DNA from 4 places in the Thalassotalea ganghwensis genome. Region 3 is predicted to be linked to each of the others. Evidence: riboswitches for the same ligand, from Rfam matches in the RefSeq annotation. Region 3 holds a riboswitch; each other region holds the start of a gene.
The links. A riboswitch is a leader RNA that binds a small molecule or an ion and turns the genes downstream of it on or off. The one in region 3 is predicted to bind cyclic di-GMP.
Positions count from the first base shown of each region.

Region 1: linked by a shared signal. The riboswitch ahead of ACSLUH_RS16490 (hypothetical protein) and the one ahead of ACSLUH_RS10450 (DUF3718 domain-containing protein) in region 3 are both predicted to bind cyclic di-GMP.
Region 2: linked by a shared signal. The riboswitch ahead of ACSLUH_RS07685 (GGDEF domain-containing protein) and the one ahead of ACSLUH_RS10450 (DUF3718 domain-containing protein) in region 3 are both predicted to bind cyclic di-GMP.
Region 4: linked by a shared signal. The riboswitch ahead of ACSLUH_RS09790 (zinc-dependent metalloprotease family protein) and the one ahead of ACSLUH_RS10450 (DUF3718 domain-containing protein) in region 3 are both predicted to bind cyclic di-GMP.

Region 1 is NZ_JBQRUM010000019.1:40,329-43,934, reverse strand. Features, by position in the region: gene ACSLUH_RS16495 (cyclic di-GMP phosphodiesterase) at 1-690, shown strand, start outside; gene ACSLUH_RS16490 (hypothetical protein) at 893-1,312, opposite strand; cyclic di-GMP riboswitch class I at 1,408-1,490, opposite strand; gene secF (protein translocase subunit SecF) at 1,752-2,699, opposite strand; gene secD (protein translocase subunit SecD) at 2,709-3,606, opposite strand, start outside.
Region 2 is NZ_JBQRUM010000006.1:22,651-26,256, forward strand. Features, by position in the region: gene ACSLUH_RS07670 (c-type cytochrome) at 1-111, opposite strand, end outside; gene ACSLUH_RS07675 (DUF3630 family protein) at 261-578, shown strand; gene ACSLUH_RS07680 (2-thiouracil desulfurase family protein) at 581-1,036, shown strand; gene ACSLUH_RS07685 (GGDEF domain-containing protein) at 1,078-2,091, opposite strand; cyclic di-GMP riboswitch class I at 2,347-2,429, opposite strand; gene ACSLUH_RS07690 (tetratricopeptide repeat protein) at 2,580-3,606, shown strand, end outside.
Region 3 is NZ_JBQRUM010000008.1:179,348-182,953, reverse strand. Features, by position in the region: gene ACSLUH_RS10465 (hydroxymethylglutaryl-CoA lyase) at 1-137, shown strand, start outside; gene ACSLUH_RS10460 (CoA transferase subunit A) at 167-868, shown strand; gene ACSLUH_RS10455 (CoA transferase subunit B) at 893-1,552, shown strand; cyclic di-GMP riboswitch class I at 1,879-1,967, shown strand; gene ACSLUH_RS10450 (DUF3718 domain-containing protein) at 2,032-2,391, shown strand; gene ACSLUH_RS10445 (patatin-like phospholipase family protein) at 2,586-3,606, shown strand, end outside.
Region 4 is NZ_JBQRUM010000008.1:24,562-28,167, reverse strand. Features, by position in the region: gene ACSLUH_RS09795 (class II fumarate hydratase) at 1-1,317, opposite strand, end outside; cyclic di-GMP riboswitch class I at 1,632-1,717, shown strand; gene ACSLUH_RS09790 (zinc-dependent metalloprotease family protein) at 1,780-3,606, shown strand, end outside.

The DNA of each region.
Region 1 (3,606 bases), on a different contig from region 3:
GGTTTTTCTTTATTTTTGGGGCTCAAACCGGAAGTCGTTAATCAAGTTACCTTAGGGGCACTGTTACATGATGTAGGCAATGCTAAAATTCCCGAAGGTATTTTAATTAAGCCTGACAAACTTACCCATGGCGAGATGAATGCGATTAAGAAGCACCCTATTGAAGGGATAAAAATGTGCAAAGAGCAAGGGCTAGCCAACGGAATTATTAAAGACATGGTACTCAATCATCATGAACGACTAGATGGCTCTGGTTACCCTCGGGGACTCAAAAAAGACAAGATATCAAAATTAGCAAGAATGACAGCTATCATCGATGTTTATGATGCAATGACTGGTGATAGGCCATACCAAAAAGCGCAACAACCGATAGAAGCATTACGCTTTTTAATGACCAATAAAGAAAAGTTTGATATTCAAATCGTTCAACAGTTTATCAAATTTTTAGGAGTGCATCCTGTAGGCTCTATTGTTCAACTATCAAACCAACGACTTGCCCTTATCATTCAAGGCAATAGAGAAGAACCATTAAAACCAGTGGTTCATATTTTTTATAACACCGACACCAGCCAGTATATCAAAGCAAAAGTGGTAGATTTAACCAAAGAAACCATTGAAATTGTTAGTGCGATCAAAGCTGATGATTACAATATCAACATGCAAAAACTGATTAAAGACTTGATCAGTTAACTTTAAGCGTTAGATTGTAATAAAACTTTAACACCTAAACTAAAAGTAACAGATAAGAAAACTTGTCGAACATGCCTGAGCGTGCAATTTTCAAATTGATTAATGACTAAAAGAGCTTTATCGATAGAAATTACGGTCTTTTAGAAACAAAAAAGCCCAATCAAAAGATTGGGCTAAACAGAGAGACTACAAAGAAAAACAATTACGAATTCTTTACTTTACGTACAAAGCGAGCAACTTCATCACCATTACAGATTAATTTCTTCGCCATAGTTCCAATAGCGTTAATTCCTTGGTTTGCAGCTTTAATACAAAGCTGACTTTCTAATGAATCATTTGCAGGAACAAGAACAACTTCTTTTTCAGTTTCTTGAGGTTTTACATAATAAGTTTTTGCAAACTCTTTAACCGATAAGCCATTGCAAGCAAAATTAAGTGATTGATATTGAATACCTTGCTTTTTCGCTTCTAAACGCGCAGCAGAATAGCCATTATTAGCGGCAACGATACAAATGCTTGTTTCGACTGAATTGTCATTTGCATAAAACGTTGCGCTCGAAGTAGATGCTTGAGCTGAAGTGGCAACTAAGATTGAAGATAAAACAACTGCTAATTTTTTCATGTTTTTGTAAACCCTATTTAAATCAAATTAAAGAAATTGATAAGAAACGGTCACAAAAAACCTCTAACGCCTGCAATAATTAGCGTTGTCTATGCTGAGGTAACTCCGCTGTCATAGGTATCCCCTTAGACCGGTGGTTTTGCGTAATACTCTTTCAAGTACCTTGCCGTTTCTAGCTGGCGCGCATTATAGAGAGCTTTATATTAAGATCAAGCTTTTTTTGCGTATTTTTTGAACATTTCGAGTAAAAAACATTCTAATTTCGAATTAATAACAGCTATTTTACAAATAGCGAATTATTATTAACAAAGCAACTGTTTAGCTGAACTATATACAAATCAACCTTAAAGCGACAAAAAGAATACATAGATAAAAAAACCTCGCCAATTAATTGCCGAGGTTTTCTAAAATCGTTATTAACTAAAGTGCACTACAAACATTAAGGTAGCATTTGCTCCTGATCTGCGCCTTCTTTCTCGACTACTTCAGGAATTAAATCTTCTTTAGATATACCTAATACCAAGGCAATTGAACTTGCAACGTAAACTGACGAGTAAGTACCAACAAACACCCCTAACAATAATGCAGTAGCAAAACCGTGGATGAGTGCCCCTCCTTGATAAAATAGCGCAAATAAAACCAATAACGTGGTAATTGAGGTAATGAAGGTACGGCTTAACGTCTGCGTTAGTGAAATATTGATAATTTCCTCAGCCGTCTCATCTCGCACTTTCCTAAAGTTTTCTCGAATACGATCAGAAACAACAATGGTATCATTTAGAGAGTAACCAATAACCGCTAAAATTGCTGCCAGTATGGTTAAATCGAACTCTAATTGAAGCACAGAAAATAAGCCTAAGGTTAGCAAGACATCGTGGAATAGCGCGAATACAGAACCTAAAGCAAAGCGCCACTCAAAACGAAACGCAACGTAAACCAAAATACAAATCAAGGCGGTTAACATTGCTAAACCACCTTGCTCAGTTAATTCATCACCTACACTTGCACCAACAAACTCTATCCGGCGCATGGCTAATTGTTGTCCTGTGCCCTCATTTAACAATGATAGAACTTGGTTACCAAGCATTTCCGCTTGCACGCCTTCACGTTGCGCTAAACGAATAACCACATCACGACTGCTACCATAGAGCTGCACAACAGCATCATCATAGCCACCACCTTCTAAAACTTGTCGAATTTGATTGAGATCGGCTGGCTGTTCAAAACCTACTTCAATCAAGGTACCACCGGTAAAGTCTAAGCCAAAATTAAGCTTATTGACAAACAGTGAACCAATAGAAGCAAGCATCAATAAGGCACTAAAAATCATCGCTATCTTTCGATAGCCCATAAAGTTGATCGTTTCTTTTATCTTAAAAATCTGCATCTGAGTCACCTATATCGATAATTTATCGAGGCGTTTACCACCCCAAACTGCATTGACAATTGTTCGCGTACCAATGATTGCGGTAAACATCGAAGTGACAATACCAATAGATAAGGTAACCGCAAATCCTTTAATTGGGCCTGTGCCAACAGCAAATAAAATAATAGCCGCAATCAAGGTTGTGATGTTTGCATCTAAGATAGTTGAGAACGCTGCGTCATACCCTTGATGAATTGATTGCTGTACCGACTTACCTTCGCGAAGCTCTTCTCGGATCCGCTCAAATATTAGTACATTGGCGTCAACGGCCATACCTACGGTTAGTACAATACCCGCCATACCCGGCAAGGTTAATGTTGCCCCTGGGATCATCGACATTACGCCAACAATTAACACTAAGTTTGCCATTAGCGCTAAGTTCGCCACAATGCCAAAGGCACGGTAGTAAATGAGCATGAATAAAAATACTAGAGCAAAACCACCCATAATCGCTTGGAAGCCTAATTCCACGTTTTCAGCGCCTAACGTTGGTCCAACTGTGCGTTCTTCAACGATCTGAATAGGCGCAATTAACGCCCCTGCGCGTAATAATAATGCTAAGTTATGCGCTTCTGTTGCCGAGCCAGCACCCGTGATTCGAAAGTTTTTACCTAAGCGGGCTTGTATGGTTGCCACACTAATCACTTCTTCTTTTTTCTCAAAGATAGTATTGCCTTTCGCATCGACACGATCTGTCGGTTTGTACTCAATAAACACCGTTGCCATTGGTTTACCGACATTATTTTTAGTGGCATTAGAGAATTTACTTCCCCCCGGTGAGTCTAGGGTAATATTAACTTGCGGTTGTGAGTATTCACTGAAACTAGAGCTTGCATCAACGATATGATCACCGGTTAACATAATGCGT
Region 2 (3,606 bases), on a different contig from region 3:
ATGACAAGCCTGACAAGTAGCTGCTTTCGCTTTACCTGCGGCAATATCGCCAGCAAAAACAGGAGATGCCATCATCACAGTAGCTGCAACAGCTAAGGTAAGTTTTTTCATAACGTTTATCTCTCTTATGGTTTATTTAAATCACTCTTATCTTGATTGATTATATGTAAAAAGTTAACAGCTGTCGTGGCTTTTTTTGTATTATATGACCAACTTAGCTCAACATTGATCAAGAACAAGGTTAAACCCTTGAATAGAATATGTACACAATCAATGCGATAGAATATCTCCCATCACATGCAGCGATAACGTTAACTGTAAACGGTATCGATTGGCAAACTGAAACAATCTGCTTAGCTTTTGAGGGTTTTATATCCAACGCAGAATTTCAATTGCTAGAAATTATCAAGGGAGCCGATAAAGTAATGGCGCGATTTTTAGCGAATAATTATGAATTTTGTTTACATGCAGAGTTTTATAGCGAAGCCATTTGGATAGAAGCAAGTGATGACGGCAGTGCTGAGTATCTTTCTCATTTAGCGATGATATTAGCGCATCGCATAGTGGAGCAAGGGTAGCCATGGATAAAATATTGGTGAGTGCCTGCTTGCTTGGTAAAAATGTTCGTTACGACGGTGGACATCAAAAGGTTAACAGTCAGTACCTTGCGCGTTGGCAAGCACAAGGGCGTATTGTATCAGTTTGTCCCGAAGTAGAAGGTGGCTTAGGGATACCGAGAATACCAGCAGAAATATGCGGCACTAGTCATGTGAAGAATCGTGCTGGACAAGATGTAACCACTGCATTTGAACAAGGAGCTATGCAGGCGTTATCACTATGCTTGAAGTATCAGATAAAGTACGCGTTGCTTAAAGAATCTAGCCCTTCGTGTGGTCGAAATTATATTTATGATGGCAGTTTTTCAAATAGAAAAATACCTGGATTAGGCATTACCAGCCGTTATTTATTAGCGCATGGCATAGCGGTTTTTTCAGAAGCTCAAATAGATCAGCTTGTTGAAATTATTGATGGTTAAGTTTCAACCTAGCTCAACCAACGTTTGACTCGCTGTTAACATCAACTTGCAATGGCAATAGAGTTACGACTCGTTTGAACATGTTTGGAAAGCAGCTCTTTGGTCTCTTTAATGGCTGCGTGAACATTGTCACGCAGTGTAAAGTCGTTTACCGCTAGAGATAGGGTCATTTGAGGTAATTTAATACCGGTTTTACTACTAACAAAACGTAATTTTTCAACGCCTTGTCTAATTTTTTCTGCAATTTCAGCTGCTACATTTCGTTCCATTTCGGGTAACAAAATCAAAAACTCATCACCAGATGCTCGGACAGGGAAACCGCTTTCTCCCACGTAACTATTGACTTTGTTGGCTACTTTAGCAATGAGGACATCACTAATTAAACTGCCAAACTGCTGGGTAAGCTCGGCAATTTGATCAATATTAATGACAATTGCTGCCATTTGTTGCTCTGGATTTGCTTTTATCCACTGAGCCAAATGCTTGTTCAGCGCTTTGCGGTTATAAAGTCCTGTTAATGGGTCTAAATAAACCTCTTTACGTATTTCTTCTAATTCTTCGCGCAACGCACTGTTTTTTGACTGTGACTCTTGAATTTGAATACTTAAGTTTTGTTGTTGAATTTTAAATTGGCGTGATGCTTTCTTGATATTCTGTAAAGCCAATTTAATTCTGCGTTGATCTTGCGAATACAAATGCTCTTGCTGCTTATCGACTTGGAGGATAAATTGTTCGACTTGCTGGTAAGAGTCTGTATTGGAGATATCAATATCGGTAAGCAAATTATCGATATCAGTAATAATCTCATCTCGAAAACTATTAGTGCCTAAAACTAATTGCCGATAGGTGTCTTCCATGAAAAAGTTATCAAGTGAGTTTTTTTCGGCAAGTTCTTGGTTTACCAAAGCGATCAAGGTTGTGTTTTTGCCGCTAATATATTCGTAACATACAGCGTAATTGATTGGCGTAGCGGGGAGGTTCCAGCTTTGTAATTGCTCAGTTGCAAGTACTAACTTTTGCTCAGCTTGTGCTATGGAATCGTGATGCTTCACCATTAGCCCTTATACTTCAGTGCAATATTCAACTTAATTTGTATACTAAAGCTATTGTCTAGTAATTTTAGCTAAACATCTATATAAATTTGACAAAAAATGGATACTTTTTGTAAAAAATATTGGCATATAAGGAATTTTTCGAACAATGTATGGTAATCAACGAGTGAAAACGTCGAAAGGGTAGGTGGCACGCAAAAGTTACCGTGGGTATAACAACAGAAAACGTTATTAAGATAAGCCCCCACTATATCTAAATTCGGTAGTCCCGCTGCCATAGACGTTGCCTTAGGCCGGTAACTTTGCGTCTCTAACTTTCGTTAGATTTGCCCTTTACGAGCTTTAGTAGCTCATTGGTCATTATAATATTAATATCGCTGTTGTAAACCTTTTGCACATTGTCAGTGGATCTTTTTTTGTTAGCCAGTTATCGTCTAGGGCGATAATTGGTTTTTACTTTTTGTTTTTTAACAAAATGTTGGGATTGCAGCTTGAGTAAATTTTATCGTTATTTAATCACTTTAGTGACGCTTTTGACATTAAGTTATGGTGTCAAGGCGAGTGAATCTTCGCAGTTAATTTCTGAAAATATAGATAAAATTAATCATTTCTATACTTTGGATCGCGAAATGTTATCCGCACAACCAGTGATAGATGTCGCCAACCAAATCTTACAACAGCGCATTTATTATAGTGCCAATATTACGGCTAAGGTTTTTATCTTATTGGCTCAAACGGCGATGAATAGAGGCGATATCAATAAAGCATTACAATTTGCACAAGATGGTTTAACCGTCGTTGGTGTGGATAAGACATTAAAAGTAGAGCTATTGCTGTTGCTAGCATTTGGCAATTACAATGAAGGTCGTTTTCAATTGGTTCATAATTATGCGGAACAAGCAGTTTCACTCGCTAAGCAAATAGATCAGGTTAAATACCTGCTGACGGCATTAAGTTATAGTGCGATGTCAAATGCGTTGTTGGCTGAGCAGCAAGTCGCCTTTGAGCAACTTCAGCAAGTTGAACAACTACTCATCACGCATGAGCAATTTAATGAGCATATTGATGTTATCGAAATTTTAGCGCTGGCGCATTTGTACCTTCGAGACTATGACATAGCTAATACACTCTATCATAAAGTGATCAAGCTGCGTTTTGATAGCGGTCGTGTCGCTGGGATTAATCGCAGTTATTATTATCTCGCATTAACCAATCTTGAGCAAAATCGACTAAACGATGCCTATAATGGTTTTTATGAGGCGAAACAGCAGGCACTAAAACAAAATCTATCGATTCGTGTGGCCTATGCTAACCTAGGTATGGCTCTGGTTTTGCTCAAACAACGATCGATAGATGAAGCGATTACATTGTTTAATAAGGCCCGACAAGTATTTGATCAAGATAATTTGTCTTCTCCCCATTTAAGTGCACTTCTTGGCTTAGCGCAGGCGTATTTAATCGACAATAATATTGCTCAAGCCGATGAGTTATTGTTATTGGCTGAATCACATGTCGAGC
Region 3 (3,606 bases):
TGTATTTATTGAACGGGCTAGGTATTGAAACTGGCATTGATCTTAAGCGTTTGCTTAACGCAGGTTGGTTTATTAGCGACGTATTAGGCAAAGCCCCTATTTCTAAAGTTTCAAATGCATTTCGCGCTAAGCAATAGCGCACTTTTTTACGATTAAGGAGTAAAAGATGGCCGGATTTGACAAAGTAGTGTCAAGCTATGAAGAAGCCATGGCAGGTCTAGAAGACAACATGACAGTGATCGCCGGTGGATTTGGCCTTTGTGGTATCCCTGAGAACCTTATCGCAGAGATAAAAAGAAAAGGTACCAAAGGGTTAACTGTGGTTTCAAACAACTGTGGTGTCGATGATTTTGGTTTGGGCGTATTGTTACCAGAGCGCCAAATTAAAAAAATCGTCGCTTCTTACGTCGGTGAAAATGCCGAGTTCGAACGTCAAATGATGAGTGGTGAACTTGAAGTAGAATTAACCCCGCAAGGCACACTTGCTGAAAAAATGCGTGCTGGTGGTGCTGGCATTCCAGCATTCTTTACCGCAACCGGATATGGAACGCCTGTCGCCGAAGGCAAAGAGTCTCGTGAATTTAATGGTCGCCACTATATCTTAGAGGAATCCATTACCGGAGACTTCGCCATTGTTAAAGCATGGAAGGCAGACCGTTACGGTAACTTAGTCTTTAGAAAAACTGCTCGCAACTTTAATCCAATGGCAGCAACAGCGGGAAAAATAACCGTAGTTGAAGTTGAGGAGATTGTTGAGCCTGGTGAACTAGACCCAGATCAAATACACACACCTGGTATCTACGTTGATCGTTTGATTCAGGGTACGTTTGAAAAACGTATTGAACAACGCACAATTCGCCAAAGCTAAACACGTTGTAAGAGGATTAAAATTATGGCTTTAACAAGAGAACAAATAGCACAGCGTGTCGCTCAAGAACTTCAAGACGGCTACTATGTTAACCTTGGCATAGGGATCCCTACCTTAGTTGCTAACTATGTTCCTGATGGCATGCAAGTTATGTTGCAGTCAGAAAATGGCTTACTGGGTATGGGACAGTTCCCAACAGAAAGCGAAATTGACGCAGACCTTATTAATGCAGGTAAACAAACGGTTACCATGGCAACGGGAGCATCAATTTTTGATTCTGCTGAATCTTTCGCAATGATCCGTGGTGGCCATGTTGATTTAACGGTTTTAGGAGCATTCGAAGTCGATGTTAATGGCAATATTGCTTCGTATATGATCCCAGGCAAGTTAATTAAAGGTATGGGCGGAGCTATGGATCTCGTCGCTGGTGCCGACAATATCATTGTCACCATGACCCATGCCTCGAAGCATGGCGAGTCTAAGTTATTAAAATCATGTACTCTTCCACTAACCGGTAAAGGTTGTATCAAACGGGTATTAACCGACCTAGCTTTTATCGAAATAAAAGATGGAAAGTTTCACCTGTTAGAGAGAGCGCCAGGTGTTTCAGTTGAAGAAATTGTTAAACTCACTGAAGGTGAATTGGTTGTTCCTGAGCACGTGCCGGAAATGCAGTTTAGCTAACCTTTCATTGCTCGTACTTACGCAAAAAACCGTCACTCCAATGTGACGGTTTTTTATTTTTAATTAAAGTAACCTCTACTTTAAATCCGCTATTTTTCAACCTTTCTTCACTGCCATTTGTCTAAAATCTTTAAGTATATTTAAAACTCCACGTGAATAAAGCATGTTTTATTCTGGACAAAAATACAAAAACAAAAATATAAATAACAAAACAAAACAATATAAAGCATTACAAAACAAAAACTTAAAAAAATAACTTATATTTTCCAAAAAATAAACTAGCTTTTTAGTTGCAATTGCGCTAGCCATTCGCGATACTTAAAGAGACGAAGAAAAGGCAAGACACGCGAAAACGTGTTACGCAAAACCACCGGTCTAAGGGCTATCAAAAGTCTATGACAGCGGAGTTACCGAGTTACAATAGGTACATCCTGTGGTTTTTTCTTTTATTAACTCTACTGATTTAAAAGGTTATTAAAATGAAAAAATTATTACTAGTTTCTACTATCACAGCTTTAACATTGTCGTCTATGGTCACTGCACCACAGGCAAAAGCAGCAAACATTGCACAAAGTATTTGTGAATATGTCGCTGCCGATGATAAGAAACGTATGCGTTCTTTTTTAAAGACGAATCGTTTAAAAATTCGTAAGATTTTTGACGATATTCAATGTAATGGTAAAAACTTGTTAGAATTTGCCGCTGTAGCAGGTGCTGTTGAAACAGGCTCGATGATAATTAGTAAATTACCTAAGAAAGTTGTTTCAGAGAACCTAGCGCTAATTCAATCTGGATCGCAACCATTGATAGATGCTGCTAACGAACGTGTAAGTAGCTAATTTGTTAGCTAGTAGGCATTCGTAATAATGTTTTACCAGTTAATAATTCTTTCTGTCAGTTAAAAAAGCCAGTTTATACTGGCTTTTTTTTTGTCTAAGCTTTATCGAAGCAAAGAAATCACGATTTAAACTAGTGCAACGATGAATTTACCATTACAATTAAAAATAGTTTAAGAAAAACAATAACTAGTATGATGTCAAAACGCCAGATTCAACACAGTAAAAATGCATTAGTACTTACTGGAGGCGGTGCCCGAGCAGCCTATCAGGTCGGGGTTTTAAAAGCGGTTGCTCAATATATCCCTCGACATTATGCCAGTCCATTTCCGATCATCTGTGGAACCTCAGCGGGTGCTATCAACAGTACCGCTCTGGCGTGTTATTCTTCTTGTTTTCATTTAGCGGTAAAGAAGCTAGAGTGGGTTTGGAATAACTTAAATACTAACCGCGTTTATTATAGCGATCCCTCTCGGGTATTTGGCCATATTTTTCGCGGTCTCTTAGCAACATTTCAAGCCGATTATGCCAATAAAAAGCCGAGAAGCTTATTAAATAATGAGCCGTTGCGGCAGTTACTCAATGATGTTATCGACTTTCAACGTATCGATACCAATATCAATAAGGGTTATTTAACCGGTCTGTCGGTTACTGCTTCAAGTTATAGTAGTGGCAATTCAGTTAGTTTTTATCAATCACAATCAAATATTGCACCGTGGTTTAGAGCAAAACGTTACGGAAAACCAACGAGGATTGACGCTGAACATTTAATGGCGTCAGCTTCTATCCCGTTAGTGTTTCCTTCGATAAAAATAAAGCATGAACATTATGGTGATGGCTCTATTCATCAGCTATCACCATTAAGTCCAGCTATTCACTTGGGTGGCGAGCAACTTTTTATAGTCGGTGTAGAACAACCTAAAGAACCGCTTCACGCAAAGGAAAATAATCCTCACCCACCTACAACCGCAACAATTGCAGGTCATCTTCTCGACGGTATTTTCTCAGATACGATTCAAAGTGATCTAGAGCGTATGAAGCGTATCAACGGAACATTAAAGCTCGTACCTGAGGATACAAAAAATAATCAAAAAGGCCTTAAAAATATAGATTCAATGCTGCTTAATCCGAGCCATGATTTTAATGCAATGGCGGTTGAATACTTTTCGGATTTACCCATTTCTATTCGTCTATTACTGAGAAATTTTGGAATTAGTA
Region 4 (3,606 bases), 150 kb from region 3:
TTGACTAAGTTCAGTCATTTCTTTGGCAACATCGATAATTGGGCGTTGCTCTTCGTAAGCGCGCTGAGCAATTTTTGCGGCTTTTGAATAACCAATGATAGGATTTAATGCGGTAATTAAAATAGGGTTACGAGCAAGATTTGCGTCAACTTTATCATGATTGACGCTAAAATCTTCAACCGTTTTTGCTAGCGACATACAACTGTTACTTAATAGCTCGATACTATGGAGCAAGTTATAGGCAATAATGGGTAACATGACATTAAGTTGAAAGTTTCCAGACTGCCCTGCGACCGTTGTTGCTGTATCGAGACCAATAACTTGGGCACAAGCCATTGTCACTGCCTCCGGTATTACAGGATTGACTTTGCCAGGCATAATGCTGCTACCAGGTTGAATTGCTTTTAAATTGATTTCAGCAATGCCAGATAAAGGCCCGCTGTTCATCCAACGTAAATCATTAGCGATCTTCATTAAACTAACCGCTAAACATTTAAGTTGGCTCGACAATTCAACTGCCGTATCTTGAGTGCTAATTGCACTAAAATAGTTAGTTGCCGGTGCAAAGTTAATACCTGTATCTTCTGATAAAATTGTGCAGAACAATGAGGCAAACTCTTTATCGGCATTAATACCTGTCCCCACCGCGGTTCCTCCTTGCGCGACAAAGCACAGACGTTTTTGACAATCAACTAAACGTTCAGCTGACAACGCTAATTGTGAGTGCCAACCAGAAAGCTCTTGAGCAAATGATATCGGCATAGCGTCCATTAAATGGGTTCGCCCATTTTTTATCACCTGACCAACACTTTGCTTTTTACTTTCGAGCGCCCCTTGCAATTGTTTTATTGCTGGAAACAGCATTTCATTCATGGCTAAAGCTGAACTGACGTGGATAGCGGTAGGAAAAACATCATTGCTGCTTTGGCCGATATTTACTTCATTATGAGCATCAACTTCTTTAGCTAAGAAACGTGATGCAAGGCTAGCAAGCACTTCATTCATGTTCATATGCGTACTGGTGCCAGAGCCAGTTTGAAAAACATCAACAGGAAACTGATCTAGGTATTCCCCATTGGTGATAAGCTTTGCAGCCTCTGCAATAGCATCACCAACCTCATGGTCAAGTAAGCCAAGCTCAACGTTGGCTTTCGCTGCTGCTGACTTTATTCGGGCTAAGCATTGAATAAATCTAGGAGGTAATCGTAATGAACTAAATGTAAAGTTATCAATGGCTCGTTGAGTTTGTGCACTGTATAGCGCGTCTTGGGGTACATTGATGTCACCTAAGCTGTCTTGTTCTGTACGAAATTCCATTGCGATTCCCTCAATTGAAAACGATTAACTACAACCATAGCGCATCACGATAAAATGACCATAAGTAATGGTTTTACTTAAACATTATTCGTGTTGATGCTTATTTTTATTGCGTAAACTTATATCGGTGATTATCTAGCCTACAAAAGAATCTATAAAAAATGAACCGCTAACTAATGAGTTGTTTCAAAAAAGAAAACTTGTGAAAAAATGATAAGTAAAATCGCGAACTAGCGATAAATGCTCGTTATCTACGCCTTTATTATTGGCAACTTATATGAGGTTTTGCTAGGCTGAAACTAATCAGCTTAATGCTGATTTATGGGCAAACCACGTGAAAGTGTGGGGCGCAAAGTCACCGGTCTAAGGGGCATAGCCCTATGATAGCGGGATTGCTAGTTCAGTTAGTTTATCAGCTGACTACCTTTCCAATGACCAAGCAGTAATGATTTGGAGCATTATATGAATACGGTAATAAAAAGCAGAATTGGTCTGCTCTCAGGCTGCATTAGCTTAGCCATAGCAACCTTGAGTTTTACAACCCCAAGTCTTGCCTATCAAGCAAATGGAAAACTGCCTGAAGGACGACTAAAACAAAGCTTATCTAAACTTCCTCCTCACGTACAAGACAAAGTTATTTCCAAACTATCTTCTTTAGGTATTCCAGCCATCGATACCCTATTATTAGAAGCAGATAGTGACGGTGAAATTTTCTACGTTGAAGAAGGTTTAGTCACTGCAGAAAGCCAAACCTTCGAGCAAAGCTCTGCAACCTTACCTGCAGTTGATGTATTTAAACTGCACAGTAAACCTAACTCAACAAATAAAGTATTTTTAGATTTTGATGGCGGTATCGTTAGTGGCCGTGCTTGGGGTGGAGGCAGTAGTTACGACACTGTTGCCTATGATTTAGATGGCGATCCTACCACCTTTAGCGCCACTGAAAGAACTCGTATCCATGAAATTTGGACTCGCATTGCCGACGATTTTGCGGCATTTGATATTGATGTCACCACAGAAGCTCCCGCTAGCTTTGGCCCTGATACTGGTTGGCTATTGTTTACTAAAGATAGTGATGCAAACAATAAAGCACTTCCTTCACAAGGCGCAGGCGGTGTCGCTTATGTTGGCGTTTGGGGAAGAAGTAATTACACTTACTACCAACCAGCATTTGTCTACTACAACCGTTTAGGTAGTGGTACCTCGACTTACATGGCTGAAGCGGGCTCTCATGAGCTGGGTCACAATTTAAGCCTCAGTCATGATGGCACCTCAACAACCAGTTACTTCCAAGGTTTAGGAGCTAACAGCGAGCTAAGCAGCTGGGCCCCTATTATGGGTGTCGGCTACAGTAAAAACATCACCCAGTGGAGTAAAGGTGATTACCCTGATGCCAATCAAAAGCAAGACGATATCGCTATTATTACTAATCACCTAGGGGCCAGCAGCGATAACGAAGGGAGCAGCGCTTCACCAAGCGTATTGGTTACCGATGCCAACGGTTTCTTTGGTGCAACGAATCGCGAAGTCGACCCTGGCAATGTCATGCCAGAAAATAAAGGCACAGTGCAAGTTGGCGACAGTGACTGGTTTCAATTTAACGCCGGTGACGGGCTATTTGAAGTTACCGCAACCCCTGCTTGGGATGCGTTTACTCGCACAACGCGTCGAGGGGCTAATTTAGATATAGGTATTCGCCTTTACGATGCTTCGGGTAGCTTAATCGCCAGTAGTGGCGATGATAGTGACTCAAACGCGACGCTTGCAATTAACCTCAGTCAAGGCATTCATCTGCTTGAGGTATTTGGTATGGCGGGGCCTTATGCTAACGATTATGGTAGTCAAGGTCATTACTATTTAAATGGTCAAGTCAGCGTTGGTACGCCAGACACGACGCCTCCTGATCCTAACCCAATGAGCTTTGAGGTATTACCGTCTGCTGTCAGTGACAGTGAAATTTCTATGCAAGCCAGCACGGCGATAGATGACAGTGGCGGCATGGTGAGCTACCAATTTACTTGTGTACAAGGCGGTGTTGGCTGCTCAACCTCTGCTTGGCAAAATCAACTTAGCTATAGTGCTACGGGCTTAGCCGCTGAATCTGAATATTGTTTCACTGTAAAAGCCCGTGATTTAAGTGGCAATGTTACCGTTTCTTCAGCGCAAGCTTGTGCGACAACGCAAGTTGCACCACCACAACCCGAGCCCCCATTAGCACCTTCATTGTTGCAAGTAGCGGATGGCCAAGATGGTACAGCACAGCTTTCATGGCAAGATAACAGTGATAAT